Regions from separate parts of the Aliidongia dinghuensis genome, predicted to be linked through region 3. Evidence: predicted binding sites of a transcription regulator. Region 3 holds the regulator's gene; each other region holds the start of a gene.
The links. The regulator HrcA, encoded in region 3, represses chaperone genes, less so after heat shock. The targets are predictions, from matches to a motif close to GTTAGCACTCNCCNNNGGNGAGTGCTAAC.

Region 1 (10,227 bases), on a different contig from region 3:
CGCCCGGCTCGAGCGGATCAACTGGCTCGGCAACGTGGCGCCCCGCGGCATCCGGGAATCCTACGGCATCATGGTCAATTACCTCTATGACCTCGACCTGATCGAGGCCAACCACGAGGCCTTCGCGCAGGATGGTACGGTCGCCCGCTCGGCTGACGTCGATGCGCTGATGGTCGAGGAACCGGTGCCGCCGGTTCGCGCCCGCTCGAGCCGGCTCCGGCGGGCTTGAGCCCCTAGGCCTTATCCCCTGGACCTGAGACGAACCGCGCCGAGCGTCAAGCCGATCGCTCGGCATATAAGACGGCCGGCCTTAATGTTGGGAGGAACCTTCGTTGACGATTAGATCCTATGCGGAGGCGGCGCCGTTGACCGCCCGGCGCACGCCGCTCAACCGGCAGCAGATTATCGGCTTCTGGGCGGCCTGGGCCGGCTGGATGCTCGACGGCATGGATTCCGTCATCTACGCACTGGTCCTCGGGCCGGCCATGACCGAGCTCTTGCCGCGCTCCGGCATGGACGCGTCGCCGGCCAACATCGGCTATGTCGGCTCGGTCATGTTCGCGCTGTTCTTGGTCGGCTGGGGCCTGTCCTTCATCTGGGGCCCGGTCGCCGACCGGTTCGGCCGGACGAAGGCGCTGGCGGCGACCGTGCTGATCTATGCGGTGTTCACCGGCGCCGCGGCCTTCTCGCAGAACATCTGGCAGCTGGCGCTGTTCCGCTTCCTCGCTGGTGTCGGCGTCGGCGGCGAATGGGCGATGGCCGGCACCTATGTCGCCGAGGCCTGGCCGGAAGACCGGCGCAAGATGGGCGCCGGCTACCTGCAGACCGGCTATTATTTCGGCTTCTTCGTCGCCGCCGGCCTCAACTACACGATCGGCGCGTCGCTTGGCTGGCGCAGCATGTTCCTGTGCGGGCTGGTGCCGGTCGTGGTGTCGATCCTGACACTCCTGGGCGTGAAGGAGCCGGATCGCTGGGAGCACAAGCACGAGGAGGAGGTAGCCGCGCACAAGCGCCACAAGAGCCCGCTCGTGGCGATCTTCAAGGCGCCCTATCGCCGCCGCACCATCGTCATGTCGACGCTGCTGACGGTCGCCATCGTCGGCCTCTGGGCGGGTGCTGTCTACGAGCCGACCGCCATCGTGTTCCTGGCCAAGGCCCGTGGCATGGACGCGCCCACGGCGGCCAAGCTTGCCTCGTGGGGCACGGCGCTCCTCTCGGTCGGCACGATCATCGGCTGCGTCGTCCTGCCGTGGCTCGCCGAGCGCTACGGGCGCCGGGCGACGCTCGCCCTCTATTTCGTCGGCATGCTCGTAACCATCGTCGTCGCCTTCGGCTGGGCCTTCTACCTGCCGTCGGACCTGGCGCTGCCGGTCTTCCTGGGAGTGCTGTTCTTCCTGGGCGTCGCCGGTGGCAATTTCACCATGTTCAGCCTGTGGCTGCCCGAGCAGTTCGGCACGGACGTGCGGGCGACCGCCTTCGCGTTCTGCACCTCGGTCGGCCGGTTCATCGGCGCCGGCGTCAATTTCGCGCTGGCGGCGGCGGTCAAGTCGATGGGAACGCTCGGCACGCCGGTGGCGCTCACCGCTGTTGCCTTCGCGATCGGCCTGCTGATCATTCCGTTTGCGACGGAAACGCGCGGGCAGTCGCTGCCAGAGTGAGTTTGTGAGGAGAGCGAGATGACGGAACCCACCGGCCCCCTCAAGGGCCTGACGGTCTTCGACCTGACGCGCGTGCTCGCGGGTCCGACGTGCGTGCAGATGCTGGCCGACCTGGGCGCCGACGTCGTCAAGATCGAGAAACCCGGGTCGGGCGACGACACGCGCGGCTTCGCCCCGCCCCACATGCCCGGCACCGGCGAAAGCGCCTATTTCGTCGGTGCCAACCGCAACAAGCGCTCGGTGACGCTCGACATCGCGACGCCGGAGGGGCAGGAGATCGCGTTGAAGCTGATCGCCCAGAGCGACATCCTGGTCGAGAACTTCAAGGTGGGGGCGCTTGCCAAATACGGCCTCGGATATGCCCAGCTGAAGGAGCGGTTCACCGGCCTGATCTATTGCTCGATCACCGGCTTCGGCCAGACCGGGCCCTATGCGCCGCGGCCAGGCTACGACAGCCTGATCCAGGCGATGGGCGGCGTCATGAGCCTGACCGGCGAGCCCGACGGCGCGCCACAGAAGGTCGGCATCCCGCTCGCCGACCTGTTCGCCGGCCTCTACGGCTGCATCGGCATCCTGGCGGCGCTGCGGCACCGCGAGGCGACGGGCCAAGGCCAGCAGATCGACATCGGCATGCTCGACACCCATGTCGCCTGGCTCGCCAACCAGGGCATGAACTACCTCGCGACCGGTGAGAACCCGCCGCGCCTCGGCAACCAGCATCCGAACATCGTGCCCTACCAGGTATTCGCCACGGCCGACGGCTTCATGGTGCTTTCGGTCGGCAACGACCCGACCTTCGAGCGGTTCTGCAAGGAGTTCGGGCTTGCGCACCTGCCGGCCGACGCGCGCTTCGCGACCAATGCCGCCCGCGTGCAGAATCGGCAGCTCGTAACCGATACACTGGCGCCGGTGCTGAAGCAGCACCCGACCGACTGGTGGATCTCGCGGCTCGAGGCGCTCAAGATCGGCTGCGGCCCGATCAACACGCTGGAACAGGTGTTCGCCGACCCGCAGATCAAGGCGCGCGAGGCCGTGCGCGAGATGCAGCATTCGTCCGGCGCCACCGTGAAAGTGATCGCCAACCCGGTCCGCCTGTCCGAGACGCCGGCCGACTACCGCTTGGCCCCGCCGCTCCTGGGCGAGCATACGGACGCGGTGCTGCGCGAGCGGCTGGGCTTGAGCGAGGCAGCGCTCGCCGATCTCAAGGCGCGCGGCGTCGTCTAGGCTTCGGCAGATCGCGGGTTAGGCGCCGATCGGCACCGGTTCGCCGGCGCGCAGCACGATCGTGCCCCACGCCGGCAGCAGGACGTCGGCCTCCCCGGCGCTCCAGCCGGCAAGATCGAACCGCTGCGGCGTCTGGGACAGATTGAACGCGCACAGCACGCTTTCGTCGCCGAGCCTGCGCACGAAGCTCAGCACGTCGCCGGTTCGCCGGATCTCTTCGATCGTGCCGCGCAGCAAGGCCGGGCGCGCCTTGCGTGCCTTGAGAAACCCGCGCCAATGGGCGAGCGCGCTGTCGGTATCCTGCTCCTGGCGATCGACCGCGCGGGCGCGATGGGCCGCCGGCACGGGCAGCCAGGGCGTGCCGGTCGTGAAGCCGCCGGCCGGCGCCGTCTCGCGCCACGGCATCGGCGTCCGTCCGCCGTCCCGTCCGCGAAATTCCGGCCAGAAGGCGATGCCGAACGGATCGCGCAGCTCGTCCTGCGCCAGCTCCGCCTCGGGCAGGCCGAGCTCGTCGCCCTGGTAGAGGCAGATCGGCCCCGGCAGGCAACCGAGGAGCGTCATGAACGCCCGTTCCGCCGCCGGGTCGGCGCTGGCCCAGCGGCTTGCGAGGCGCACGACGTCATGGTTGCCAAAGGCCCAGCAGAGCCCGTGGTGCTGGATCGCCCGCCGGGCTTCGCCGAGCGCCGCCTCCAGGGCCTCGGCCGAGATGCTGCCGCGCAGCAGGCGCAGCGTGTATGCCAGATGCAGGCGGCCCGGCTCGGTATAGTCCGCGATCCGCTCGAAGGCGCCCGGCTGGCTCGAGACCTCGCCGAGCGTCACTGTGCCCGGATATTCGTCGGTGAGCGCCCGGATGCGCGCCATGATCGCGAGCGCGTCCGCATGCAGCATGTCGTGCTCGTGGCGCTGTAGGGCGAACGGCTTCAGCGGCCACTTGCCGTCGACCGGCGGCAGCGCGGGATTGTCGCGCAGCAGCGGGTCGTGGGCCATGAAATCGACGGCATCGAGCCGGAAGCCGTCGACGCCGCGATCGAGCCAGAAGCGGCCGGTCGCGAGGATCGCGTCCAGCACCGGCGGATTGCGCAGGTTGAGCTTCGGCTGGCTCGCCAGGAAATGATGCAGGTAGTACTGCCGGCGGCGCGGTTCCCAGGTCCAGGCGCTGCCGCCGAACACCGACAGCCAGTTGTTGGGCGGCATGCCGTCCGGCCGCGGATCGGCCCAGACATACCAGTCGCCCTTGTCGCCGGTCGGGTTGGTGGCACTCTCCTTGAACCAGGCGTGCTGGTCCGACGTGTGGCTCCAGACCTGGTCCAGGATCACCTTGAGGCCCAGGTGATGCGCGCGGGCGATGAGCGCGTCGGCGTCCTCGATCGTGCCGAACAGCGGATCGACCGCCGTGTGATCGGCCACGTCATAGCCGAAGTCGCGCATCGGCGAGCGGCAGAAGGGCGAAAGCCAGATCGCATCGACGCCGAGCGACGCGACATAGTCGAGATGAGCGATCACGCCCGGCAGATCGCCCCAGCCGTCACCATTCGAATCGGCGAAGCTCAGCGGATAGATCTGATAGATCGCGGCGCCGTGCCACCAGGGCGTTTTAGGCTCGAACGGCATTCAGAACTCGACGGCAAAACTTCGGCGGCAGGCGAGCTGCGCTTCCCCGGTTAAGGGGCGGTTTCGGCGGGTGGTTAGCGGATGGGGCCGCTCCGCACTCGTCGGACACTTAAGAGCGGGAAACCGCGCTCGCAAGGGGCCAATTCGGGACATGGGGTTGCGCGATCTATCCCTCGCGCAGGACCAGGCCCTCGCGCAGGAACAGGCCGACCGGAAAATCGGCAAGCAGCTTGCCGACCGCGGCCGGTCAATGCGCTGCCGCAGTGCCGCGAGCGCGGTCATGGCGCCGCCTCGTCCGCTCGGGTCAAAAGGTCGACGATCCCCTGGATCGGGATGCCGAGCCATGCCGGCCGGTTGGCGAGTTCGTAGCCGATCTCGTAGAGCGCCTTGTCGATCAGCATCAGCTCGATCAAGGCATCGGCGTCGCGCTCGTCGGCGGGCCAGCAGGCGGTCCCGGCGATCGTGCCGCGATAGGCCGCGAGGAAGGCTGCGGTCGCCCGGTCGCGCCAGTCGCGGCACATGGCCTCGAGCGCGGCATTGTCGACCGACGGCAGGTCGGCCGCCGCGCGGACCGCGGCGGCGGCGGCATAATCGATCGAGCGGATCATGCCGGCGACATCCTTGAGCGGCGTGTGCTTCTCCCGCCGCTCGTCGAGCGTCCGCCGGGGCTCGCCCTCGAAATCGATGATCGAGAAGTCGTTCTGCGCCACCAGGACCTGGCCCAGATGATAGTCGCCATGCAGCCGGGTCTTGACCGCCTGGACCCGGCCCGCGCAGGCGGCGTCGATGCGCTGGAGCAGCCGGTCGCCGAGCGTCAGCAGCCGGTCGACCGCGGGGTCGGGTGCAGATGTTCGTTGCGATGCGAGCCGGCCGAGCAACGCCTCGGCGCTGGCCCGCGTCTCCTGGCGCCAGCGCGCCAGGTCGGCAGGTGTGATCGGCTCGGGCGCGAAGGCCGGGTCGGTGTCGCCGCTCGGGCAGAGCGCGCGGTGCAATTCGGCCGTCTGATAGCCGAGCCGGCCCATGAGCTCGAGGAAATAAGCATGCGGGTCGGCCGGCGCCTGTTCCGCGTGGGCCGGCTCGCCGGTGCCGTTCCAGCGCTCCTGCAACACGCGTTTCAGATGGTCCTGGGCATAGGACCAGGCGTCGCCCTGGTTCGCGACATAGCCGGTCAGGATGCCGAGCGCCGTCGTCGTCCCGTCGCGCCCCAGCCGTTCGATGGTGCCGAGCAGCGGCGGTGTACCGGTGAAGCCAGCCGTCCCGGTGAGGAAGCGGCACATCTCGATCTCGGGATGGACACCGTCTTCGAGCCTGCGATAGAGCTTGAGCACGCCATAATCCTGCACCGCGATCGAGCTGTTCGACTGCTCGACGCCCAGCTGTCGGACCGCGGGCTCGCTCGGGAACGGCCGCTCGGCGAACTTGGAGCTTGGACGGAAAGCGGCCTTGCCGCCGCCGCGGAACGGCATTTCGCGGCCGGCGCCGATCGCCTCGATGGCGGCGAGCGCCCAGCCCGGATGGATGCCGCCGTCGTAGAGCGCGCCCTCGGCCCGGAAGCGCCGGACATGGGCGAGCGTCATCGGCTGCACCGCGGCGCGGGCCTCGGCCGTGGGGGCTCCCCAGACCAGGCCGAACGGCATCTGGTAATGCTGGATCCGGCCATCGGCGAGCGTCGTCTCGACGATCGCCAGGCTCCAGGGCTCGTCGGCGTCGCGGCGCGGCAGGTCCGCCGCGTCGACGATCTGCGCGGATGCGACCCCGACGTCCTTGGCGGCGAACCAGCGCTGCGTCGGCAGGAACTGGCGCAGCACCGCCCGGCCCAGTTCGGACGCCGCGGCACCGGTCAGGAACTCGTCCCAGCCGCTGCGCAGCACGAGCGTGACCGGCTCGACGCCGCCGTCGCGGCTGACCTCGAGCATGGCAAGACCGCCCTCGATCTGGCTCGGCTCCATGAGCTTGAACCAGAAGAAGCTGTGGCCGGCCATGGTCAGGTGATAAGGCCGGTCGAGGATCGGCGGGAAGGTCGACAGGCCCAGGAGCTCGACCGGCACCCGGCCGCGATAGGCCGAGAGGTCGAGCTCCACCGACTGTGCCGCCCGCGACAGATTGACGACGCACAGGACCAGCTCGTCGTCGATGCTGCGGACATAGGCCAGGAGCTTGCGGTTGAGCGGGTAGAGGAAGGTGAGTTTGCCGCGGCCCATGGACTTGAGATCGCGCCGGACCGCCATCAGCCGGCGGATCGAATTCAGCATGGAGGTGGGCGAGCGGCTCTGCGCCTCGACATTGACCGACAGGAAGCCGTATTCCGCATCCTGGATCGCCGGCAGGAACAAGCGCGCCGGGTCCGCGCGCGAGAAGCCGCCGTTGCGGTCGGGCGACCATTGCATGGGCGTGCGCACGCCGTCGCGGTCGCCCAGATAGAAATTGTCGCCCATGCCGATCTCGTCGCCGTAATAGAGCACCGGCGTGCCGGGCATCGAGAACAGGATCGAGTTCAAGAGGTCGATGCGCCGCCGGTCGTTCTGCATCAGCGGCGCCAGGCGCCGGCGGATGCCGAGATTGATCCGCATGCGCCGGTCGACGGCGTAGACGTCCCAGAGATAGTCGCGTTCCCGGTCCGTCACCATCTCGAGCGTCAGCTCGTCATGGTTCCTGAGGAAGATCGCCCATTGGCAGCCCTCCGGGATGTCCGGCGTCTGGCGCATGATGTCGGTGATCGGATGGCGGTCTTCTTGCGCCACCGCCATGTAGATGCGCGGCATCAGCGGGAAGTGGAACGCCATGTGGCATTGGTCGCCCTTGCCGAAATAGGGCAGCACGTCCTCCGGCCACTGGTTCGCCTCGGCCAGCAGCATCTTGTCCGGGTAGGAGGCGTCGATCTCGGCGCGCAGCGTGCGCAGGATCCCATGGGTTTCCGGCAGGTTCTCGTTGTTGGTGCCTTCGCGTTCGACGAGATAGGGCACGGCGTCGAGCCGGAGCCCGTCGACGCCGAGATCGAGCCAGAAGCGCATGACGTTCAGCACCGCGCGCACGACGGCCGGATTGTCGAAGTTCAGGTCCGGCTGGTGCGAATAGAACCGGTGCCAGTAATAGGCCTTGGCCACCGGGTCCCAGGCCCAGTTCGACGTCTCGGTGTCGAGGAAGATGATGCGCGTGCCGAGATAGCGCTGGTCGGTGTCGGACCAGACGTAGAAATTTCGATGGCTGGATCCGGCCTTGGCCCGGCGCGCACGGAGGAACCAGGGATGCTGGTCCGAGGTGTGGTTGATGACCAGCTCCGTGATGACGCGCAGGCCCCGGCGATGGGCCTCGCGCACGAAGGCCTTGAAGTCGGCCATGGTGCCGTAGGACGGGTTGATGTCCTTGTATTCGGCGATGTCGTAGCCGTCGTCGCGCAGCGGCGAGGGGTAGAACGGCAGGAGCCAGACGGCGGTGACGCCCAGATCCCGCAGATAATCGAGCTTCTGCGTCAGGCCGGCGAAATCGCCGATGCCGTCATTGTCAGAATCATAGAAGGACTTGATGTGCAGCTCGTAGATGATCGCGTCCTTGTACCAGTCGCGCGCGATCACGGGCCGGTCGGTCGCGCGCTCGGACGCGGCCTGCAGCAGGGGCTTCTGCCCCCGGCGGCTCATGATGGCGCCTCGATTCGCCGGACGCTCAGGATCATCGCGAGATAGGTTGCGGGATCGAGCAGCGTCGCCGCCGTGAAGGCGAGGCCCGCAACCGCCGGCAGACGGTCGCGCCGGGCCAGGAGATCGTCCGGGCTCAACGGGGACAAGGCGAGGAGGCGCGGTGCCGTCTGCATGCGTGCCCTTTCGATCGAATCGAGGGCGACGAGGCGGCGCTCGGCGCGTCTCTAGCCCGAGTTCTCTACCGACTACGCCGCCAACGGTTCCGTTCTTCGGGCGGTTCCCTCCGCCGCCGGGCGGGCGCCGATCCCAGTATTTGGCACTCATGGGGTGAGAGTGCTAAGATTCCCGTGCCGCTCTGCCGACGGGAAAAATGGACGCTTCCCGGTTGACCGGCGCCTCGGGTCTTTCCAGTCCCGGGGCCCGTGCCGCCGCTGTATTGCACTGGAGGATCTGCATGCATTTCCGCCCGCTGCACGACCGTGTGATCGTGCGCCGCATCGATGCCGAGGACAAGACCGCCGGCGGCATCATCATTCCCGACACGGCCAAGGAAAAACCGCAGCAAGGCGAGGTGGCCGCCGTCGGTCCCGGGGTCCGTGACCAGCAGGGTCAGCTGGTGCCGACCGAGCTCAAGGCCGGCGACCGCGTGCTGTTCGGCAAATGGTCCGGCACCGAGGTCAAGATCGACGGCGAGGACCTGCTCATCATGAAGGAGAGCGACATCCTCGGTGTGATCGAAGACGCCCAGCCGGTCGGCCAGGCCGCCTGACTGCCGCTCGCCATAACGCAAATCAGCAAGGGAGATAGGGGATATGGCTGCCAAGGAAGTGAAGTTCTCCGCCGACGCGCGCGAAAGGATGCTGCGCGGCGTGGACACGCTCGCCAATGCGGTCAAGGTCACCTTGGGCCCGAAGGGCCGCAACGTCGTCATCGACAAGTCGTTCGGTGCCCCGCGCATCACCAAGGACGGCGTGACGGTCGCCAAGGAGATCGAGCTCGAGGACAAGTTCGAGAACATGGGCGCCCAGATGGTCCGCGAAGTCGCGTCCAAGACGAGCGATATCGCCGGCGACGGCACCACGACCGCGACCGTGCTGGCCCAGGCGATCGTCAGGGAAGGCGCCAGGGCGGTGGCCGCCGGCATGAACCCGATGGACCTGAAGCGCGGCGTCGATCTCGCGGTCCACGCGGTCGTCGAGGACCTGAAGAGCCATGCCCGCAAGGTGACGCGCAACGACGAGATCGCCCAGGTCGCCACCGTCTCGGCCAACGGCGACACCGAGATCGGCAGCTTCCTCGCCGAGGCCATGCAGAAGGTCGGCAACGAGGGCGTCATCACCGTCGAAGAGGCGAAGAGCCTCGGCACCGAGCTCGAAGTGGTCGAAGGCATGCAGTTCGACCGCGGCTATGTCTCGCCCTATTTCGTGACCAATGCCGAGAAGATGCGGGCCGAGCTCGAGGAGCCCTACATCCTGATCCACGAGAAGAAGCTCTCGGGCCTGCAGGCGCTGCTGCCGGTGCTGGAGGGCGTGGTGCAGTCCGGCAAGCCGCTCCTCATCATTGCCGAGGACATCGAGGGCGAGGCCTTGGCGACCCTCGTCGTCAACAAGCTCCGGGGTGGCCTCAAGGTAGCGGCCGTCAAGGCGCCGGGCTTCGGCGACCGCCGCAAGGCGATGCTGGAGGACATTGCGATCCTGACCGATGGCCAGCTCATCAGCGAGGAACTCGGCATCAAGCTCGAGAGCGTCACCCTCGACATGCTGGGCCGCGCCAAGAAGATCATGATCGACAAGGAGAACACGACCATCGTCGACGGCGCCGGTGAGAAGGCTGCAATCGAAGGCCGCATTGCCCAGATCCGCGCGCAGGTCGAGGAGACGACCTCGGACTATGACCGGGAGAAGCTGCAGGAGCGGCTGGCCAAGCTCGCGGGCGGCGTCGCGGTCATCCGCGTCGGTGGCGCCACCGAGATCGAGGTCAAGGAGCGCAAGGACCGGGTCGACGACGCGCTGCATGCAACCCGCGCGGCGGTCGAGGAGGGCATCCTGCCGGGCGGCGGCGTCGCCTTGCTCAGGGCCTCGAAGGCGACCGAGGGCGTC
Region 2 (10,227 bases), on a different contig from region 3:
GACACTCCAGTTCGGGACGCTCCAGCCCGCGACGCTCCGTGCCATCATTCCCATGCAGCGGCTCCCTCGAGCGATCCGGGTCCCATGCTCCCTTGGACCATGTCCCGCATGCGACGCAGCCCCGCTTCTCCGCCGGCGCCATCGGCGCTTGACAGGAACGGCACCCGCCGCCTAAAACCCGCAACCGTTACGAGGATGGGCGCGTAGCTCAGCGGTAGTAGCACTTGCTTCACACGCAAGGGGTCACAGGTTCAAATCCTGTCGCGCCCACCATCCTCGTCCTCCTCCCCCGTTCGAGTCCTTGCCGGCGCGTCAGGCCCAAGTGCCTGTTCCGGCCGAAGTTTCGTTCCGATACGGCGGCACCCGGCCGAGCAAGCGGCCGGAACCTTAAATTCTAAACGCCTGATCCCCTGTCGAGATCCAGGCCAACCCGCGCCACTTGGTTGTAAAACTGACGCAGCTCCGCGGGGACTCTGCAGCGCACGATCCTGGAGGTTGTCTACTGGCAGACGAGGATCGTGCCATGCCTCTCGATCTACTTTCAGACCCCGTGCGCTTTACCGAAGAGCTACGCGTTCAATACGGCGACAAACGCGAGATCGGCCTCTTTCTACTGCAAGGAGATCGCGCGCTCAGTGAAATGGGGCTGCGGCTCTACATCTCCCATGATTTGCGCAGACTTTACCAGGTCAATCGCCGGCATTTGGACAGCTGGGCGCCCTTGATGCCGGTGTTCCATCCGGACAAGAACGACATTCAACCACAAGGCGCCTTCATGTTCGAGCTGCGTAATGACGCGGGCGAGATCGTCGCGACCCAGGTCTCGCGGCTGCTCGACCTCGCCGGCACGAACCTCAAGACCGAAATGGAGCAGTTGCGGCTGTTTTACCGCGATCCGGCCAGGCAGGCCGGACCGGCGGAGCGAATCGAGGTGACCGCGCCCAAGGCGCCCGAGATCACCGGCCGCGTGGCACTGTCAGGCGGGCTCTGGTACCGGCCTGACTGGCGCGGCAAGGGCATCTCCCGCGTCATGCCGCGCATGACCCGGACCTTCGCCTATACGAGCTGGGACACGGACTATGTGATCTCGTTCGTCGAGCAGGGGCCGGTCGACCACGGCATCCTGAACCAATACGGGCTGCCCGGCTCGGAGCCATGGGTCAAGATCCGCGACAGCTACAAGCCGGAGACCGACCTGCTGCTGACTTGGCGCCACAAGCCGGACATTGCGGCCGACGTGGCCGTTTATCTCGCCGACCTCAACGCCCGGCGCGAGCGGTTGAGGGACGTGCCGGATACCCAGAAGTCGCCCGCCGAGGTGCGCCAGGGCAGCAGCAGGCGCTCATAACGCGACACGAGCGATGGCCCGTTCGGCGGCCGGATGACGGCCTCGATCAGGTCCAGACGGGCGGCGGCGCTGCGGACGACCTCGTAATAGGGCTTCGCCGCCCAATGACCAAAGGTGCTGTCCGGCTGGTCGGACAGGTCGCGGCCGATGAGCTGGGCGCTTTCGCTCGCCGAATAGCACACGATGTTGCTGGGCCAGGACCGGATGATCGCCTGGTCCTTGCCCTCGAGGTTGACCAGCAGGTGACCGCCGTCGAACGCGCCGATGCGCCGCAACGGTTCGAGGTCGGAGGGCAGCTGGCCGCGATGGCGGACCCAGGCAGCGAAGGTCTCGGCCAGGCGCCGGCGCTTGCCGTGGCGCAGGCGCCCGAGGTCGAGCGTCTCGAGGATGTAGCTGTCGCGCGGCCGCTCGCCAGGCGTCGTCCCGCGCAGGAAATCGAGGCGCGCGATGATGTCGTTGATGTTATGCAGCACCTCGGCCGGCTCGCCCTCGGCCTCATGCTCGATCACGAGCCGTTCGATCCGATGCTCGAACACGAGCCGGACCACCCGCTCGAAGCAGGCCGTGGTGAAGAGATCGGCCCGGAGCTTGAGCCGCGCCCCGTTTGTCTCCAGCTTGAACCAGACGAAGCCCAGATTTCGGATCGCGTAGGCCGACAGATCAAAATCGGCCCGCGGATAGTCCAGGTGCCAGCGCAGCTCCCCCGGACGCGCGTCCAGAATCTGCCCGGTATCGGAGACAAACACGCCCGATTTCAACATTGCAGAAGCATCCGCCGCAAAAAGGTTCTGTTCCATTTCTATCGCACGAATCGGCAGCCGTACGGAACAAGATTTGCCGGTCGGCCGCGCAGGCTTCGCACTGGACAACGGGCCACCGGCGGGTCGAAGATTGCATAAAATGGGCGATAAAATAGGCCCTTCGATGACCCACGAACGCTACGCTTCCGTCCTGACGTTGGTACGCTGCCTTGCTGGCGCGAGCCCGCTCGACGATCGCGACGCGGTGCTCGACGAGGCGTTCGCCCAGCTGCATCGGACGACCTCGCCGGTCGAGGCGGACCGGCTCGACCGGCTGATCTGGCAGCGCTGGGGCAGCGCCGGCAATCGCGCCGCCCGCCGATTGCTGGGTGACGCGTCCAAGTCGCTCGCCGTCGGCGACGAAGCGACGGCACTCGCCCTCCTCGATCAGGCGATCCTGGAGGACCCGGATTTCCCCGAAGCCTGGAACCGGCGTGCGACCATCCTGTTCATGCTCGGCCGCCACGACCGATCGATCGCCGATATCGAGCGCGTGCTGGTGCTCGAACCGCGGCACTACGGCGCGCTTGCCGGCCTGGGGCAGATCCTGCTGCAGGCGGAGGCCTGGGGCGAGGCGCTTCTGGTGTTCGAGGCGGCGCTCGCCATCAATCCCCACCTGGAAAGCGTCCGCCGCCTGGTCCGCCGCCTGCGGCGGCTCGATGGCGGCGCCGCTCGCCCGACCCCGCTTCTCGACCAGCCGCCTTGAGGCCTGATACCTCACACCTGAAACTGCCGTCCCGGCCGAACGCCCTCACGACAACGGAAAGGTTCGCTGCATGCTGAACGAATTCAAGAAATTCGCGATACGCGGCAACGTGATCGACCTCGCGGTCGGCATCATCATCGGCACGGCCTTCACGGCGATCGTCACCTCGCTCGTCAACGACGTGCTGATGCCGCCGCTCGGCCTCATCATCGGCGGCATTGATTTCTCGGATTTCTTCGTCACGCTCAAGGGCGGCGGCCACGAGACGCTCGCGGCGGCGAAAGCGGCCGGCGACGTTACGATCAACTACGGCCTGTTCCTGAATTCGATCATCAAATTCATCATCGTCGCCTTCGCCGTATTCCTGCTGGTGCGCTATATCAACAAGCTCGCCGGCCCCAAGGACACGGCCCCGCCCCCGCCGTCCAAGAGCGAACTGCTGCTGGCGGAGATCCGCGATCTTCTGAAGCAGCGCCCGGTCTGAGCCCGCGCTGCCAAATCAGTTGGGCGCCTGCAGCCGCAGGCGATCGAGCGCCTGCTGGGTCGTAAGCGCGTTGGTATCGGATCCGGGCTGCGGCGGCTCAGTCGCAAGCTCGCGTTGATGCGACTGGAGCTCGGTCCGATAGAGCGACTGCTTCTGCTGGTCGACCGGATTGTTCGCGGCCGGCGCCGGCGGATAGGCCATAGGCTGCGGCACCGGCGGCGTGAACGACGGCGGCGGAGGCAGGAAGACGGGCGGCAGCACGCCCGGCCGCCCCACCGGATCGGCGAGCGCCGGACCGGCAACGGCCACGACGCCCAGCAGGAAGAGGATCGCTGGTCTCATCTTATCGAGATGGGGCCGATCCTGCCGGCCGCCAATATCAAGTCCTCCGCGTCAGAGCGGCGCGGTCTCGACAAGGGCTCAGATCCTTCCGTTATCTCGATCAATGATTTCGGCTATCTGATCAAATCATTTTTCATGATGCATCGCGAGCACTAAGTCTGATCCACATACCGGACGAGGAAGGGACATCGCCATGGCGACCGAATTCACCCGTTGGCTCGGCATCGATCATCCGATCATTCAGGCGCCCATGGCCGGCGCCGGCTCGACGCCGGCGATGACGGCCGCCGTATCGGCTGCGGGCGGGCTGGGGTCGATCGGCGCCGCCTATCTCAGTCTCGACGCACTCGCGGCTGAAGTGGCCGAGGTCCGCAGCCGGACCGATCGCCCGTTCGCGATCAACCTCTTTGCCCGCAGCGAGAGTGCGCCCGGCGCCGCCGACCCGGCGCCCATGCTGGCGCTGATCGCCCGGCATCACGAGGCGCTCGGGATCGAGCCGCCGGTGCTGCCGTCGATGCCGCCCGATCCGCTCGACAGTCAGCTGGCGGCGATGCTCGTTCATCAGCCGGCCGTGGTCAGCTTCACCATGGGCGCGCTGCCGGCCGCAGACGTTGCGCGGCTCAAGGCCGCCGGCATCAAGACCATGGGCACGGCGACCACCGTGGCCGAGGCGAAGGCGCTCGAGGCGAGCGGCGTCGATGCGATCATCGCCCAGGGCAGCGAGGCAGGCGGCCATCGCGGCACGTTCTTCGCCCCCTGGCAGGCGGCGCTGATCGGCACCATGGCGCTCGTGCCGCAGATCGTCGACGCCGTGTCCGTGCCGGTCGTGGCGGCGGGCGGCATCATGGACGGCCGCGGCATCGTCGCGGCAGAGGCGCTGGGGGCGGCCGCCGTGCAGATGGGCACCGCCTTCCTCACCACGACCGAAAGCGGCATCCACGAGGCCTACAAGGCAGCACTCCTCGCCTCCGCCGACACGGCGACCACGGTCACCCTCGCCTTTTCCGGCCGGCCGGCGCGCGGCATGCGCAACCGGTTCCTGACCGAGGTCGAGGCGGTGGCGGACCAGATCCTGTCGTTCCCGCTGCAGAATTCGACGACGCGGCCCATGCGCTCCGCTGCGGCACGTCAAGGCGATATCGAGCGCCTGTCGCTGTGGAGCGGCCAAGCGGCATCGCTCGGCCGCCGCATGGGCTCGGCCGAACTGGTGCGCCGGCTGGTCGACGAAGCCGAGGCAGTGCGCGCCCGCCTGCGGTAACGGTTCGTCGGGCGGTAACGGTTCGACTCGCCATCGTCATTGCGGGCCGCTATAAGGCGCGGGCGGAGGATGAAACGGCCCTTCGCCCGCGCGGTGGCCATGCGCCCCACCCCGCACCTGCCCTTTTTCATAAAAATTTGACGGGCCGCCGGCTTGACAGAGCGGGGGCCGAATCGTATTTGGCTTAGCACTCATCGGGGGAGAGTGCTAACAGCACGCTCCCTGCGATCCTTACATAATGCTTTCGAGGAGCTTCCCCATGAAATTCCGTCCGCTGCACGACCGCGTCGTGGTCAAGCGCATCGAGCAGGAAGAGAAGTCCAAGGGCGGCATCATCATCCCCGACACGGCCAAGGAAAAGCCGCAGGAGGGCGAGGTGGTCGCGGTGGGCCCGGGTGCCCGCGACGAGCAGGGCAAGATCCATGCGCTCGACGTCAAGGCTGGCGACCGGGTTCTGTTCGGCAAGTGGTCCGGCACGGAAATCAAGATCGACGGCGTCGATTATCTGGTCATGAAGGAATCGGACATCGTGGGCGTGATCGCGGGCTAAGTACCGTCGAACCCTCATCGTTTCGTTCGAACACCCATTTCAGGGATTTAAGACATGGCTGCCAAGGAAGTTAAGTTTGCAGGCGACGCGCGCGACAAGATGCTGCGCGGCGTCGACATCCTCGCCAACGCCGTCAAGGTGACCTTGGGCCCGAAGGGCCGCAACGTCGTCATCGACAAGTCGTTCGGCGCACCGCGCATCACCAAGGACGGCGTTACCGTCGCCAAGGAGATCGAGCTCTCGGACAAGTTCGAGAACATGGGCGCGCAGATGGTTCGTGAGGTCGCGTCCAAGACGAACGACCTCGCCGGCGACGGCACCACGACCGCGACCGTGCTGGCCCAGGCGATCGTCAAGGAAGGCGCCAAGGCGGTGGCCGCCGGCATGAATCCGATGGACCTGAAGCGCGGCATCGACATGGCCGTCGAGGCCGTGATCACCACGGTCAAGGCCCAGTCCAAGAAGATCTCGACCAACGAAGAGATCGAGCAGGTCGGCCGCATCTCGGCGAACGGTGATGCGGACATCGCCAAGAAGATCGCCGAGGCGATGGCCAAGGTCGGCAACGAGGGCGTGATCACGGTCGAAGAGGCGAAGAGCCTCGAGACCGAGCTCGACGTCGTCGAGGGCATGCAGTTCGACCGCGGCTACCTGTCGCCGTACTTCGTGACCAACGCCGAGAAGATGGTCGCGGACCTCGAGAACCCGTACATCCTGATCCACGAGAAGAAGCTCTCGGGCCTGCAGGCGCTGCTGCCGGTGCTGGAAGCCGTCGTGCAGTCGGGCCGTCCGCTGCTGATCATCGCCGAGGACGTCGAAGGCGAGGCCTTGGCCACGCTCGTCGTCAACAAGCTGCGCGGTGGCCTCAAGATCGCCGCGGTCAAGGCGCCGGGCTTCGGTGACCGCCGCAAGGCGATGCTGGAAGACATCGCGATCCTGACCGACGGCCAGCTGATCAGCGAAGAGCTGGGCATCAAGCTCGAGAACGTCACGCTCGACATGCTCGGCAAGGCCAAGAAGATCACGATCACCAAGGAAGAGACCACGATCGTCGACGGTGCCGGCGCCAAGGCCGACATCGAAGGCCGCGTCGCCCAGATCCGCGCGCAGATCGAGGAGACGACCTCGGACTACGACCGTGAGAAGCTCCAGGAGCGCCTGGCCAAGCTCGCGGGCGGCGTCGCGGTCATCCGCGTCGGCGGTGCGACCGAGGTCGAGGTCAAGGAGAAGAAGGACCGCGTCGACGACGCGATGCACGCGACCCGTGCGGCGGTCGAGGAAGGCATCGTCCCGGGCGGCGGCGTCACGCTGCTCTACGCCGCCAAGGCGATCGAAAAGCTGAAGCCGGCAAACAACGACCAGCAGGTCGGCATCAACCTGGTGAAGAAGGCGCTGCAGGCGCCGGTTCGCCAGATCGCCGAGAACTCGGGCGTCGACGGCTCGATCATCGTCGGCAAGCTGCTCGACTCGACCGATGTCAACTGGGGCTACGACGCCCAGAAGGGCGAGTTCACCGACATGATCAAGGCCGGCATCATCGATCCGACCAAGGTCGTGCGCGTGGCGCTCCAGGACGCGGCCTCGGTCGCCGGCCTGCTCATCACCACCGAGGCGATGATTGCCGACAAGCCGGAGAAGAAGGCCCCGCCGATGCCGGGTGGCGACATGGGCGGCATGGGCGGCATGGACTTCTAAGTCCAACGTCCAAGACGAACCAAGGAGCGATCCGTTTCGCTGGCGGAACGGATCGCTCCGACGGAAAGCGGACGCCGCGGGGCCTAGCCTTGCGGCGTTCTGCATTTTGGCACCCCCTACCCTTGTAGGATGGCCCCGGCGTCACGATTTGGTTCGGGGAGACCGCGACACCTCACCCGCCTGCCCCAGAGTTCTCGATGCCGCTTCTCGCCCGCCTGCGCGATCTCCTCCTGCACCTGCTGACGCCGTTCGCGGCGGCCCTGTTCCTGCTCGAGGATCTGCTGATCCGCCGGCTGGGCCGGCTCCTGGGCCGCCTTGCCGCCTTGCCGCCCGTGGCACGCGCCGAGGCCTGGGCCGCGGGCCTGCCACCTTATGGCGCCCTGGCGCTGTTCCTCGTGCCGTCGATGCTGATCCTGCCCGAGAAGCTGCTGATCATCCTGTTCCTGCACCGCCATCACTATTGGCTCGCGCTTGCGACTCTCGTCGGCGCCAAGCTGTTCGCGACCGCCGCCATCGGCCGCATCCTGTCGGTGTGCCATCCGAGCCTGTCGCAGCTCGCCTGGTTCCGGCGCGCCGACCAGTGGGTCCGCACGACCCGCGACCGTATCCACGACGCGATCCGGCGCACGGCCATCTGGCGCGCGGGCGAGCGGCTCAAGCGGCGCGTCGCCGCGTGGAACCCATTCGCCGAGCTGCGCGGCCGGCTCAGAGGCGGACGGCCGCTCTGACCGCTGCTTCCCGTCGTCATTCTCTCTAAAGAGCCATCGAACTGCGGCGAAGAAGGGGTTGGCCTGCCCTTCCCGCCCCCCTTATGGTAGGCGCCGTTCGAACACGCGAGGAGGTGAGACGTCATGGGCCAGTTCGGAATGGGGCAGTCGGTGCGGCGGACCGAGGACCAGCGTTTCATCACCGGCTACGGCCGCTACACCGACGACATCAACCTGCCGCACCAGGCCTATGCCCATGTCCTGCGCTCGCCCCATGCCTCGGCGCGGATCACCCGCATCGACATTAGCGCCGCCGCAGCCGCACCGGGCGTGCTCGCCGTACTCACCGGCAAGGACCTCGCGGCCGACGGCATCGGCCCCATCCCCTGCACGGCGCCGATCACGAACATCGACGGCACGCCGGGCAAGTTCCCGCCCCACCCGGCACTGGTGATCGACCGGGTCCGCCATGTCGGCGACCAGGTGGCGCTCGTGGTTGCAACCAGCGCCGCCGCGGCACGCGACGCGGCCGAGCTCGTCGAGGTCGACTACGACATCCTGCCGGCCATCGCCGATACCGGCTCGGCGCTCGAGTCCGGCAAGCCGCTGGTCTGGGACGATATCCCCAACAACCTCTGCTTCGACTGGCACATGGGCGACAAGGCGGCGACCGAGGCCGGCTTCGCCAAGGCCGCGCGCGTCGCCAAGATCGACCTCGTCAACAACCGCGTCATCGTCGCCTCGATGGAACCGCGCAACGCGCTGGGCTTCTATGACCGCGGCGAGGACCGCTACACGCTCTACACCGGCAGCCAGGGCTCGCACACGCTGCGCAAGCTGCTGTCCGGCAATGTGCTGAAGGTGCCCGAGGCCAAGATCCGCGTGGTGACGCCCGACGTCGGCGGCGGCTTCGGCATGAAGCTGTTCCTCTATCCCGAGCAGGTCCTGGTGCTGTGGGCCGCGAAGAAGGTCGGCGTGCCGGTCAAATGGTCGGCCGAGCGCGGCGAGGCGTTCCTGACCGACACCCATGGCCGCGATCACGTGACCCATGCCGAGGTCGCGATGGACGAGAACGGCCGGTTCCTGGCCTGGCGCTTCGAGACGACAGCCAATCTCGGCGCCTATCTCTCGAACTACGGGCCGTTCATCCCGACCGCGGCCGGCTCCGGCATGCTGGCCGGCGTCTATGCCTCCCCGGCGCTCTATGTGCGGGTCAAGGGCGTGTTCACCCATACGACGCCGGTCGACGCCTATCGCGGCGCCGGCCGGCCCGAAGCGGCCTATGTGGTCGAGCGCCTGGTCGACAAGGCGGCGCGCGAGCTGGGCCTGGCGCCTGAGGAGCTGCGCCGGCGCAACTTCATCCGGCCGGAGCAGATGCCGTTCCGCACCGCGGGCGGGCTCACCTACGACAGCGGCGACTTCCGGAAGAACATGGAAGACGCGCTCACGAACATCGACCAGGCCGGCTTCCTGGCGCGCAAGGCGGAAGCGGCCAGGCGCGGCAAGCTGCGCGGGCTCGGCATCGCCTGCTACATCGAGCAGTGCGGCGGCGGTTCCGACGAGATGGCGGAGCTGCGCTTCGACCCGTCGGGCGGTGTCACTCTGCTGATCGGCAGCCAATCCTCCGGCCAGGGCCATCAGACCGCCTATGCCCAGCTCGTCGCCGACGGGCTGGGCCTGCCCTTCGAGAGCATCCGCGTCGTCCAGGGCGACAGCGACACAGTGTCGTTCGGTCGCGGCACCGGCGGCTCGCGCTCGCTGCCGGTCGGCGGTGCCGCGACCTCGCTCGCCGTCGGCAAGGTGATCGAGCGCGGCCGCAAGATCGCGGCCCATCTCCTGGAAGCGGCCGAGGCGGACATCGAGTTCAAGGACGGCCAGTTCACCATCGCCGGCACGGACCGCAAGATGGACCTGGTCGCCGTGGTGAAGGCGTCCTTCAACGGCAAGCTGCCCGCCGGCATGGAGGGTGGCTTCGACGAGACCGCGCGCTGGACGCCGCCGGCCGGCACCTTCCCGAACGGCACCCACGCGGTCGAGGTCGAGGTCGACCCCGAGACCGGCGAGACCCAGATCCTGCGCTATGTCGTGGTCGACGATTTCGGCGCGGTGGTGAACCCGCTGCTGCTCGAGGGCCAGGTCCATGGCGGCGTCGGCCAGGGCGTCGGCCAGGCGCTGCTCGAGGGCGTCGTCTACGATGCCGATTCGGGCCAGCTCGTGACCGGCTCGTTCATGGACTACGCCATGCCGCGGGCGCTGCACCTGCCCGACATCGAGTTCTCGTACAATGTCGTGCCGTGCAAGACGAATCTGCTCGGCATCAAGGGCGCCGGCGAAGCG
Region 3 (10,227 bases):
CTGGATCTCGTTGATGACTTCCTTGACGCCATCCGCCTTCCAGGCGCCGGCGACGGCCTGGTCGCGGATCTTCGGGTCCGGCACCTGGCCGGTCAGCAGCACTCGGCCCTCGAAGATGTTGAGATCGACGTAGGACGCGATCTGGCCATTGTCCTTGGCCCATTGGGCATTGATCTGCGTCTTGATGCTGGTGTCGCTGAAAGTGCCGCCGACACCGCGCTCGTTGCCCATGGTATAGCCGGCGGTGCCGCCCGCGGCACCTACAGCAGCGACAAGACAGCCGCCAAGCGGCAGGGTCGCCCCGACGAGCGCCACGAGGCTGAACGCCAGGGACTGAACGCGCTGATGAGACAGGGTCACTGTTCGGGGCCTCCGGTTGGATCTTTCCTTACCGCTATAGAACGGCCGAATTGTGGCGACAACCGGACATCCGTTGTGGCGTCCCTCATGCGCCGATCCGCCAGGCGTCGGGCAGGTGGCGCGGCCAGGTCCGACGCACGATCAAGAGCGCGTCGAAACGCTGGTCGAGGTCGGCCAAGTCGGGCCGCGTCGCCAGGAACTGGCTCGCCGCACGGGCGATGCGATGCTGCTGGCGTGGGCTGACCGCATCGGCGGCCGCGCGGAAATCGGCGCGCGCCTTGACCTCGACGAACACCAGCACCCGGCCGCGCCGGACGATGAGGTCGATCTCGCCCGCCGCCGTCTTGTAGCGCCGGGCGACGATCCTGTAGCCCTTGAGCCGGAGCCACCACGCGGCGATCGCCTCGGACCGGTGGCCATGCCGCTCGGCGGCGCGCCGCTCCCGGGTCATTTGTCGGCCCGGGTCATTTGTCCACCTGGGCGAGCTCGAGCGCGCGGGCATAGACCGTGCGGCGCTTGAGGCCGAGCGCATCCGCGACCTCGCTCGCCGCGTCCCGGACCGAGAGGCGCGCGAGGGCCGCCTTGAGCGAGGCGTCGAGATCGGCGTCACTCGGCGGCGGCGCCGGCAGCGGCGGGCCGACGACGACGACGATCTCACCCTTGGGCGGCCCGGCTGCCGCATAGTGGCGGGCAAGCTCGGCGAGCGTGCCGCGGCGGACCTCCTCATAGAGCTTGGTCAATTCGCGCGCGACCGCGGCTGGCCGGTCGCCAAGCTCCGCCGCCATGTCGGCCAGCGAATCTGCGAGCCGCTGGGCGGACTCGAAGAAGATGAGCGTGGCGCGCACGGCCTTGAGCTCTGCGAGCTCCCGGCGCCGGGCAGTACTCCGCGACTCGAGGAAGCCCGCGAACAGGAACCGGTCGCTCGGCAGGCCGGACAGGACCAGGGCGGCGAGCGGCGCCGAGGCGCCCGGCAGCATCTCGACCTTGAGCCCGTCGGCAATCGCCTGGCGCACGAGCTTGAAGCCCGGGTCGGAGACGAGCGGCGTTCCGGCGTCGGAGATGAGCGCCACCGCCTGGCCTTCGGTGATCCGGCGCAGCAGCACCGGCCGCATGTGCTCGGCATTGTGCTCGTGATAGGCCGCGAGCGGCACGGCGATGCCATGACGCTGTAGCAATTTTGTGCTCACCCGCGTGTCCTCGCAGGCGATCACGTCGACCTCGGCTAAAATGTCGAGTGCGCGAAGGGTGATGTCGGCCGCATTGCCGATCGGTGTCGCCACGACGTAGAGACCGGCCGCAGCCCGTTTGGCCGCGGCAGGCCGCTCGTGGGAAGGCCGCTGCCCCTGAACAGGTTGCTTAGGCGCGCGTTTACTTGGCGTGGGCGCCCGGCTAGTCTCCCGCGGCGCCTCCTCGGTCGCTTCGGAGAATGTGCTTGAACCGTCCGTCTCTTGCGAACCCGGTCCTGCGGCCCTTGGCCCTCGCATCTGTGGTGACTTTCGCTCTGAGCTTGGCTGGCTGCGGTACCCAGACCGTACCGGGGAAGCTGCCGGGACAGCAACCCCCGGTCGCCACCCTGACCGCGCCCACGCTGCAGCCGGCTGTGCCCGCGGTACCGCAGAAGCCGGCCAATTTCGTCGACGTCAAGGGCAAGATCGACGTGGCGCTGCTGCTGCCGCTGAGCGGGCCGACCGCCGCGCTTGGCCGCGACATGCTCGACGCCGCGCAATTGTCGCTGATCGAGCTCGGCGGCGACGACATGGTGCTGACGCCGAAGGATACGCACGGCACGGCCGAAGGGGCCGTCGCCGCGGCGCGGCTCGCGGTCGCCGAAGGGGCCAGGATCATCGTGGGTCCGCTGACTGCGTCGGAGGCCGACGCGGTGAAGCCGATCGCGCAGGCCGCCCACATCAACGTGCTGAGTTTCTCGAGCGTCGCCTCCATCGCCGGTAACGGCCTGTTCCTGATGGGCATCCTGCCGCGCGAGGAGCTGACGCGGATCGCGAGCTACGCGCGCTCGACCGGCATCGATCATTTCGCGGCGATCGTGCCCAACAATACCTATGGCCAGCTCGCCGCCGACGAGTTCGGCCGTGCCGTCGCGGCGGCCGGCGGCACCATGGACGATACCGAGGTCTTCGAGCCTGGCGGCGCCGACTTGAAGCCGGTGATCAAGCATCTGGCCGCCAACGGCAAATTCACCTTCACCGCGCTCCTGGTGCCGGAGACCGGGCCCAAGCTCAAGAACGTCGTGTCGCAGCTGCAGCTCGCCGACATCAACCAGCAGAAGGTCCGCCTGCTTGGCACCGGCATCTGGGACGTGCCGGATCTCGGCAACGAGCCGTCGCTCATCGGCGGCTGGTACGCGGCCCCGCCGCCCGAGGCGCGCGCCGGGTTCCAGGACCGGTTCCGCGCCGCCTATGGCCATGCGCCGGCGCGGCTCGCGACACTCGCCTATGACGCGGTCGGCGTCGCTGCCGTGCTGGGCCGCACGCCCGGCGCCGATTTCTCGGCGGCGGCGCTCACCAACCCGAGCGGCTTCGCTGGCGCCGACGGCATCTTCCGCCTGCGCGAGGACGGCACGGCCGAGCGCGGGTTGGCCGTGCTGCAGGTCGAGCGCACCGGCGCCAGCGTGGTCAGCCCCGCGCCCGAAAGCTTCGGCGGCGAGGCCGGCCAGTAAGAAAGTCAGTAAGGAAAGTCAGCGCAGGAGGGCAGCCAGCACCGCGTTGAGCCGCTGGCGGCCGGCGGCGGTCGCGACCAGCCGGTCGCGGTCGAGCGTCACGAACCCGCCCTCCGTCAATTGGCCGAGCGCCACCGGGTCGAGCAGGTCCTCCGGCTCCAGCGCCAGTTCGTCCCGGAAGCGCCGGCGCGGGATGCCTTCGGCGAGCCTCAGGCCCATCATGACCATTTCCTCGGCACGGGCGTCGCGGTCGACGATCTCGGTCTCCTGCGTGCCGTGGCCATTGGCCTCGACGAGGCCAAGCCAGGTCTCCGGCGCCTTGGCCTGGCGTGTCGCGGTCTTGGTGCCGCCCAGGGTCAGCCGGCCATGGGCGCCGGGCCCGACCCCGACATAATCGCCGTAGCGCCAGTAGGTCAGGTTGTGCCGGCTTGCCTCGCCGGCGCGCGCATGGTTCGAGATCTCGTAGGCCGGCAGGCCGGCAGCCGCGAGCCGCGCCTGGGTCAGCTCGTAGAGCTCGCCCGCGAGCTCGTCGTCGGGCAGCGCGAAATCGCCGCGGGCATAGGCGGTGGCGAACGCCGTGCCCGGCTCGATCGTCAGCTGGTAGACCGATAGATGACCGGCGGCGAAGCCCAAGGCCCGGTCGAGCTCCGCGGTCCAGGAATCGACCGTCTGTCCGGGTCGGGCGTAGATCAGATCGAAACTGTAACGATCGAAATGCCGGGCGGCGAGCGCGATGGCCTCGAGTGCCTCGCCGGCCGTGTGCTGGCGGCCCAGGAACTTGAGTGCCGCCGGGTCGAGCGCCTGGATGCCGAGCGACACGCGATTGACGCCGGCCGCGCGGAAGCCCTGGAACTTATGCGCCTCGACCGAGGTCGGATTGGCCTCGAGCGTGATCTCGACGTCCGCGTCGAGCGACCAGTTTCGGCCGATCCGCTCGATGACGGCGCCGACCGTCGCGGGTTCCATGAGCGACGGCGTGCCGCCGCCGAAGAAGATCGAAGTGACCGCGCGCCCCGGTGTTTGGGCCGCGTAATGGTCGAGCTCGCGCAAAAGCGCTGCGCGCCAGCGGTCCTGCTCGATCCGCTCGCGCACATGGCTGTTGAAGTCGCAATAAGGGCACTTCGCCAGGCAGAACGGCCAATGGACATAGACGGCGAAGCCCGGGGTCTCCGGCCCGCGCGATGCGGGCACCTGGATCATGACGCGAAACAGGCCTCGACCAACTGGCCGAAGGCACGGGCCCGGTGGCTGATGCGATGCTTGGTCGCCTCGTGCATCTCGCCGAAGGTCTGGCTCATGCCGTCGGGCACGAAGATCGGGTCATAGCCGAAGCCGCGGTCGCCGCGCGGCGGGAAGGTGAGCGTGCCCGACACGCGACCCTCGAAGCTCTCGTAGTGACCGTCCGGCCAGGCGAGCGTCAGCGCACACACGAAATGGGCGCGCCGGCTGGCGGCTCCCTTGTCCGTGAGCTCGTGCTCGACGCGCGCCATGGCGGCGGCGAAATCCTTGTCGGGCCCGGCCCAGCGCGCCGAATAGATGCCGGGAGCGCCGCCGAGCGCGTCGACCGCGAGGCCGGAATCGTCCGACAGCGCCGGCACGCCGGCTGCCAGCGCCGCCGCCAGGGCCTTGAGCTCGGCATTGGCGAGGAAGGTGGTCCCGGTCTCCTCCGGCTCCGGCAGGCCGTGCTCCGCGGCCGAACTCACGTGCACGCCATAGGGCGCCAGCAGCTCGACGATCTCACGCAGCTTGCCCGGATTATGGGTCGCGACGATGAGGCCGGTGCCGGTGAAGCGGCGGCGTGGAACGGCGGCGCACATGGGTGTCAGAGCCCGCCCAGGCCTACAGCCGCCCGCTGCAGCCGGGCAAGCTCGGCGATGCCCTTGCGCGCGAGCTTCAGGAGCTCCGCGAACTGCTCCTCGGCAAACGGCGCCTCCTCGGCGGTTGCCTGGATCTCGACGATCCGGCCGGTCGCGGTCAGCACGAAATTGGCGTCGGCCTCCGCGGCGGAATCTTCCGGATAGTCGAGGTCGAGCACGGGCACGCCGTTATAGATGCCGCAGGACACGGCGGCGACCTGGTCGCGGAGCGGCAGGACCGGGATCAGCTTCTGGTCGACCAGGCCCCTGAGCGCCAGGTGCAGCGCCACATAGCTGCCGGTGATCGACGCAGTGCGCGTGCCGCCGTCGGCCTGCAGCACGTCGCAGTCGATCTTGATCTGCCGCTCGCCCAAGGCCTTGAGGTCGCAGATCGCGCGGAGCGACCGGCCGATCAGGCGCTGGATCTCCTGCGTGCGGCCCGACTGCTTGCCGCGTGCCGCCTCGCGTTCCGTCCGCGTATGGGTCGACCGCGGCAGCATGCCGTATTCGGCGGTGATCCAGCCGGCGCCGGTGTTGCGCAGGAACGGCGGCACCTTTTCCTCGACCGAGGCGGTGCAGAGCACATGGGTCTCGCCGAACTTCGCGAGGCAGGAACCCTCGGCATATTTGGCGAAGCCGGGGGTGAGCGTCACCGGGCGGAGCTGGTCGACCGGGCGACCGGAAGGACGTGACATGGGTCTCTGGCTTCTTTCGACGATCCGAATATTCTCGAGCGGGCGTACTCGAATGGGGCGCCAACCTACTCTGCCAGTCGCCTGCGCGTCCAGGATTTGCCGGCATCGATACATGGGCGGCTTGAAGGGGCGAAGGTTGACGCCCGGGCTTGTCGTCCCTAAGTTTCGGCACGCCTTGGCCGTCAGCGGCGAGGTTCCATTGCATTCACTGTCTCACAAGGGACGATCGGCGAGCTTGAGCGACCGCGACATGCCCCGCGCGAGAACGGAAACGCTCGTCGGCATGCTCAACGAGCGTAGCCGGGAGATCTTCCGCACGATCGTCGATGCCTATGTGGAGACCGGCGAGCCGATCGGCTCGCGCACGATCTCGCGCCGGCTCGGGCTCAATCTCTCGCCGGCGACGATCCGCAACGTGATGGCGGATCTCGAGGAGGCGGGCCTGCTGTTCGCGCCGCATACCTCGGCCGGCCGCCTGCCGACCGATGCGGGGCTCCGGCTCTTTGTCGACGGGCTGCTCGAGGTGGGCCGGCTCTCGCAGGATGAGCGCGACAATCTCGATGCGCGCTGTGCCGCCGGCGGCCGGTCGTTTTCGGCCGTGCTGGAACAGGCGACGCAGACCTTGTCGGGTCTGTCGCGCTGTGCCGGCCTGGTGCTGGCGCCCAAGACCGAGAGCGCCTTGAAGCATGCCGAGTTTGTGGCCCTCGGGCCCGGCCGGGCGCTCGTCGTGCTGGTGACCGAGGACGGCCTGGTCGAGAACCGTGTCATCGAGGTGCCGGTCGGCGTGCCGGCCTCCGCGCTCGTCACCGCTGGCAATTTCCTCTCCGCGCGGATGGTGGGCTTCACGCTCGAGGAGGCCAAGGCGGCGCTGGTGCAGGAGCTGGCCCAGAACCAGGCGGAGCTCGACGAGCTCACCGCGCGCCTCGTCGAGGCGGGCCTCGCGTCCTGGTCCGGAGAGCGTTCGGGCGGCTCGCTCATCGTGCGCGGCCAGAAGAACCTGCTCGAGGATATCAACGCGCTCGAGGACCTCGACCGGGTGCGGCGGCTCTTCGAGATGCTCGAGACCAAGGAAACGATGATGCGCCTCGTCGAGGCGACCCATCGCGGCGAGGGCGTGCAGATCTTTATCGGCTCCGCCAACTCGCTGTTCGGCATCGCGGGCTGTTCGATGGTGATCGCACCCTATATGAACAGCCGAGAGCAGATCGTCGGGGCCATCGGCGTGATCGGCCCCACGCGGATCAACTATGCCCGCATCATCCCCATGGTGGATTACACCGCCAAGGTGATCGGGCGTTCCATTGGATAAATCAGGACTCAGTCGACGATGGCAGATAACCCCAATACCCCCGAGACCGAAGAGCTGATCGAGGCGACGCAGCCGGCCGAGACGGGCGTTTCCGCCGAGGCGCGCGTGGCCGAGCTCGAGGCCGAGGTCGCGAAATACAAGGACCAGGCGCTGCGCGCGCTCGCCGAGCAGGAGAACGTGCGTCGCCGCGCTCAGCGCGACCGGGAGGACGCGCTCAAGTTCGCGATCTCCGGCTTCGCCAAGGACCTGGTCAACGTCGCCGACAACCTGCGCCGCGCGATCGACAGCGTGCCGGAGGCCCAGGCGACGAAGAACGAGCTGGTGAAGAACCTGCTCTCGGGCGTGTCCGCGACCGAGCGCGAGCTGCTGGGCGCGTTCGAGAAGCACGGCATCCGCAGGGTCGATCCTGTCGGCGAGAAGTTCGACCACAACCTGCACCAGGCGATCTTCGAGCTCGAGAACACCGGCAAGCCCGCGGGCACGGTCGTCCAGGTGCTGCAGGCCGGCTACACGATCCACGACCGGCTGCTGCGTGAGGCGATGGTCGGCGTTGCCAAGGGCCCGGTGACGGAAGCCGCCGCGGCGGAGAAGCCGGCCACCGAAAAGTCGGCGGGCGAAAAACCGGCTGCGGAGGCGCATCAGCGCGTCGATCGCACGGCCTGATCCCGGTCGAGTGTGGCTTTTCGATTTTCCCTCACGAATCCGTGACAGGAAAGCATTTCGCCCCGTTGCAGGGTCGGAAAGCCGCCCATATATATCGGCGGGCGCCCGGTCGAATCGTGGCGCCCAGGTGAAATATCGGGGGACGGTGAAGGAGCGCTCCTCGGAGGCCCTCGCGTCCTGCTTGTTTGAGAGGCAGTAATGAGCAAAGTCATCGGTATCGATCTCGGCACGACCAATTCCTGCGTCGCTGTCATGGAAGGCAAGACCGCCAAGGTGATCGAGAACAGTGAAGGTGCGCGCACGACGCCGTCGATGGTCGCCTTCACCGAGAACGGCGAGCGCCTGGTCGGCCAGGCGGCGAAGCGCCAGGGCGTCACCAACCCGGAGAACACTTTCTCTGCGATCAAGCGCCTGATCGGCCGCCGCTTCGAAGATCCGACCGTCAAGAAGGATATCGGCCTCGTTCCCTATAAGATCATCGGCGCCGACAATGGCGACGCCTGGGTCGAGAGCCGCAACGACAAGTACGCGCCGTCGCAGATCAGCGCGTTCATCCTGCAGAAGATGAAGGAGACCGCCGAGGCCTATCTCGGCGAGACGGTGACCCAGGCGGTCATCACGGTGCCGGCCTATTTCAACGACAGCCAGCGCCAGGCGACGAAGGACGCCGGCAAGATCGCCGGCCTCGAAGTGCTGCGCATCATCAACGAGCCGACCGCGGCGGCCCTTGCCTATGGCATGGAGAAGCGCGGCTCCGGCACGATCGCGGTCTATGACCTGGGCGGCGGCACGTTCGACGTCTCGATCCTCGAGATCGGCGACGGCGTGTTCGAGGTGAAGTCGACCAACGGCGACACGTTCCTCGGCGGCGAGGATTTCGACAAGTCGGTGATCGACTACCTGGCCGACGAGTTCCGGAAGGAGCAGGGCATCGACCTGCGCAAGGACCGGCTGGCGCTCCAGCGCCTCAAGGAAGCGGCCGAGAAGGCGAAGATCGAGCTGTCGTCCTCGATGCAGACCGAGGTCAATCTGCCGTTCATCACGGCCGACCAGTCGGGTCCGAAGCATCTCAACATCAAGCTCTCCCGCGCCAAGCTCGAGAGCCTGGTCGAGGATCTGGTGCAGCGGACGATCGAGCCCTGCAAGGCGGCGCTCCGTGATGCAGGCCTGAAGGCCTCCGAGATCGACGAAGTGATCCTGGTCGGCGGCATGACCCGCATGCCCAAGATCGCCGAGACCGTGAAGCAGATCTTCGGCAAGGAGCCGAACAAGGGCGTGAACCCGGACGAGGTCGTGGCCATCGGCGCCGCGATCCAGGCCGGCGTGTTGAAGGGCGAGGTCAAGGACGTCCTGCTCCTCGACGTGACGCCGCTGTCGCTCGGCATCGAGACCCTGGGCGGCGTCTTCACGCGCCTCATCGACCGCAACACGACGATCCCGACCAAGAAGAGCCAGACCTTCTCGACCGCCGAGGACAACCAGACCGCGGTCACGATCCGCGTGTTCCAGGGCGAGCGCGAGATGGCGGCCGACAACAAGCTGCTCGGCCAGTTCGACCTCATCGGCCTGCCGCCGGCGCCGCGCGGCATGCCGCAGATCGAGGTGACGTTCGACATCGACGCGAACGGCATCGTCCAGGTGTCGGCCAAGGACAAGGGCACCGGCAAGGAGCAGCAGATCCGTATCCAGGCCTCGGGCGGTCTCTCGGACAGCGAGATCGACAAGATGGTCAAGGAAGCCGAGCTCAACGCCGAGGCGGACAAGAAGAAGCGTGAGCTGGTCGAGGTCAGGAACCAGGCGGAGGCGCTCGTCCATTCGACCGAGCGCACCTTGAAGGAAGAGGCGGCCCAGAGCGTCGCCGAGGCCGACAAGAAGGCGGTCGAGGATGCGGTCGCGGCGCTGAAGGCGGCGCTCTCGACGGATGACGCCGAGGCGATCAAGGCCAAGACCGAGGCGCTGGCCCAGGTGTCGATGAAGATCGGCGAGGCGATCTACAAGGCGAAGGCGGCGGCGGAGGGCGCGCCGGGTGCCGAGACGCCCCATGCCGGTCCGGAGGCGGGTCAGGCCGCCGGCGGCGGCGGCGGCGACGACGGCCGTGTGGTCGATGCCGACTTCGAGGAAGTCGACGAGCGTAAGAAGGGTCACCAGGCCTAAGCGGCCGGTTACCGGTTCTAGAGAGGCAGGGGGGCGGCTCGAAGCGATTCGAGATCGCCCCCCGGTTCGTCGGGATCCGACCATATGGCGAAACAAGACTATTACGATGTTCTGGGAGTCGGGCGCGGCGCGAGCCCGGATGACCTCAAGAAGGCGTACCGCAAGCTCGCGATGCAATATCACCCGGACCGCAATCCGGGCGACAAGACGGCCGAGCACAAGTTCAAGGATATCAGCGAGGCCTATGACGTCCTGAAGGACGATCAGAAGCGCGCGGCCTATGACCGGTTCGGCCACGGCGCCTTCGAGAACGGCGGCGGCCGGGCCGGCGGCGGTCCGGGCGATTTCGGCTTCGCGAGCGGCTTTGCCGACATCTTCGACGAGATGTTCGGCGATTTCGTCGGCGGCCGGCGCGGCCCGTCGGCCTCCCGCGGCTCCGACCTGCGCTACAATCTCGAAATCAGCCTCGAGGACGCGTTCAAGGGCTCGACCGCCCAGATCCGCGTGCCGACC

Region 1: groES (co-chaperone GroES) is a predicted target of HrcA. The motif match lies at 8,441-8,469, and genes of this name have one in related genera.
Region 2: groES (co-chaperone GroES) is a predicted target of HrcA. The motif match lies at 5,122-5,150, and genes of this name have one in related genera.

Annotation. Positions count from the first base shown of each region.
Region 1 covers NZ_BMJQ01000002.1:101,930-112,156, forward strand. Annotated here, with positions in the region: gene IEY58_RS03925 (malonyl-CoA decarboxylase) at 1-229, shown strand, start outside; gene IEY58_RS03930 (MFS transporter) at 333-1,658, shown strand; gene IEY58_RS03935 (CaiB/BaiF CoA transferase family protein) at 1,677-2,882, shown strand; gene IEY58_RS03940 (alpha-glucosidase) at 2,901-4,493, opposite strand; gene treS (maltose alpha-D-glucosyltransferase) at 4,772-8,128, opposite strand; gene IEY58_RS03950 (hypothetical protein) at 8,125-8,301, opposite strand; gene groES (co-chaperone GroES) at 8,583-8,897, shown strand; gene groL (chaperonin GroEL) at 8,941-10,227, shown strand, end outside.
Region 2 covers NZ_BMJQ01000008.1:28,998-39,224, reverse strand. Annotated here, with positions in the region: gene IEY58_RS15830 (DUF3108 domain-containing protein) at 1-48, opposite strand, end outside; tRNA gene IEY58_RS15825 (tRNA-Val) at 198-273, shown strand; gene IEY58_RS15820 (hypothetical protein) at 524-1,348, shown strand; gene IEY58_RS15815 (hypothetical protein) at 1,246-2,109, opposite strand; gene IEY58_RS15810 (tetratricopeptide repeat protein) at 2,273-2,854, shown strand; gene mscL (large conductance mechanosensitive channel protein MscL) at 2,925-3,338, shown strand; gene IEY58_RS15800 (hypothetical protein) at 3,354-3,680, opposite strand; gene IEY58_RS15795 (hypothetical protein) at 3,690-3,836, shown strand; gene IEY58_RS15790 (NAD(P)H-dependent flavin oxidoreductase) at 3,874-4,938, shown strand; gene groES (co-chaperone GroES) at 5,198-5,488, shown strand; gene groL (chaperonin GroEL) at 5,543-7,183, shown strand; gene IEY58_RS15775 (hypothetical protein) at 7,381-7,911, shown strand; gene IEY58_RS15770 (xanthine dehydrogenase family protein molybdopterin-binding subunit) at 8,035-10,227, shown strand, end outside.
Region 3 covers NZ_BMJQ01000012.1:98,269-108,495, forward strand. Annotated here, with positions in the region: gene IEY58_RS22015 (BON domain-containing protein) at 1-360, opposite strand, end outside; gene IEY58_RS22020 (YraN family protein) at 446-811, opposite strand; gene rsmI (16S rRNA (cytidine(1402)-2'-O)-methyltransferase) at 825-1,640, opposite strand; gene IEY58_RS22030 (penicillin-binding protein activator) at 1,850-3,037, shown strand; gene hemW (radical SAM family heme chaperone HemW) at 3,056-4,237, opposite strand; gene rdgB (RdgB/HAM1 family non-canonical purine NTP pyrophosphatase) at 4,234-4,854, opposite strand; gene rph (ribonuclease PH) at 4,860-5,588, opposite strand; gene hrcA (heat-inducible transcriptional repressor HrcA) at 5,839-6,897, shown strand; gene grpE (nucleotide exchange factor GrpE) at 6,916-7,560, shown strand; gene dnaK (molecular chaperone DnaK) at 7,759-9,714, shown strand; gene dnaJ (molecular chaperone DnaJ) at 9,799-10,227, shown strand, end outside.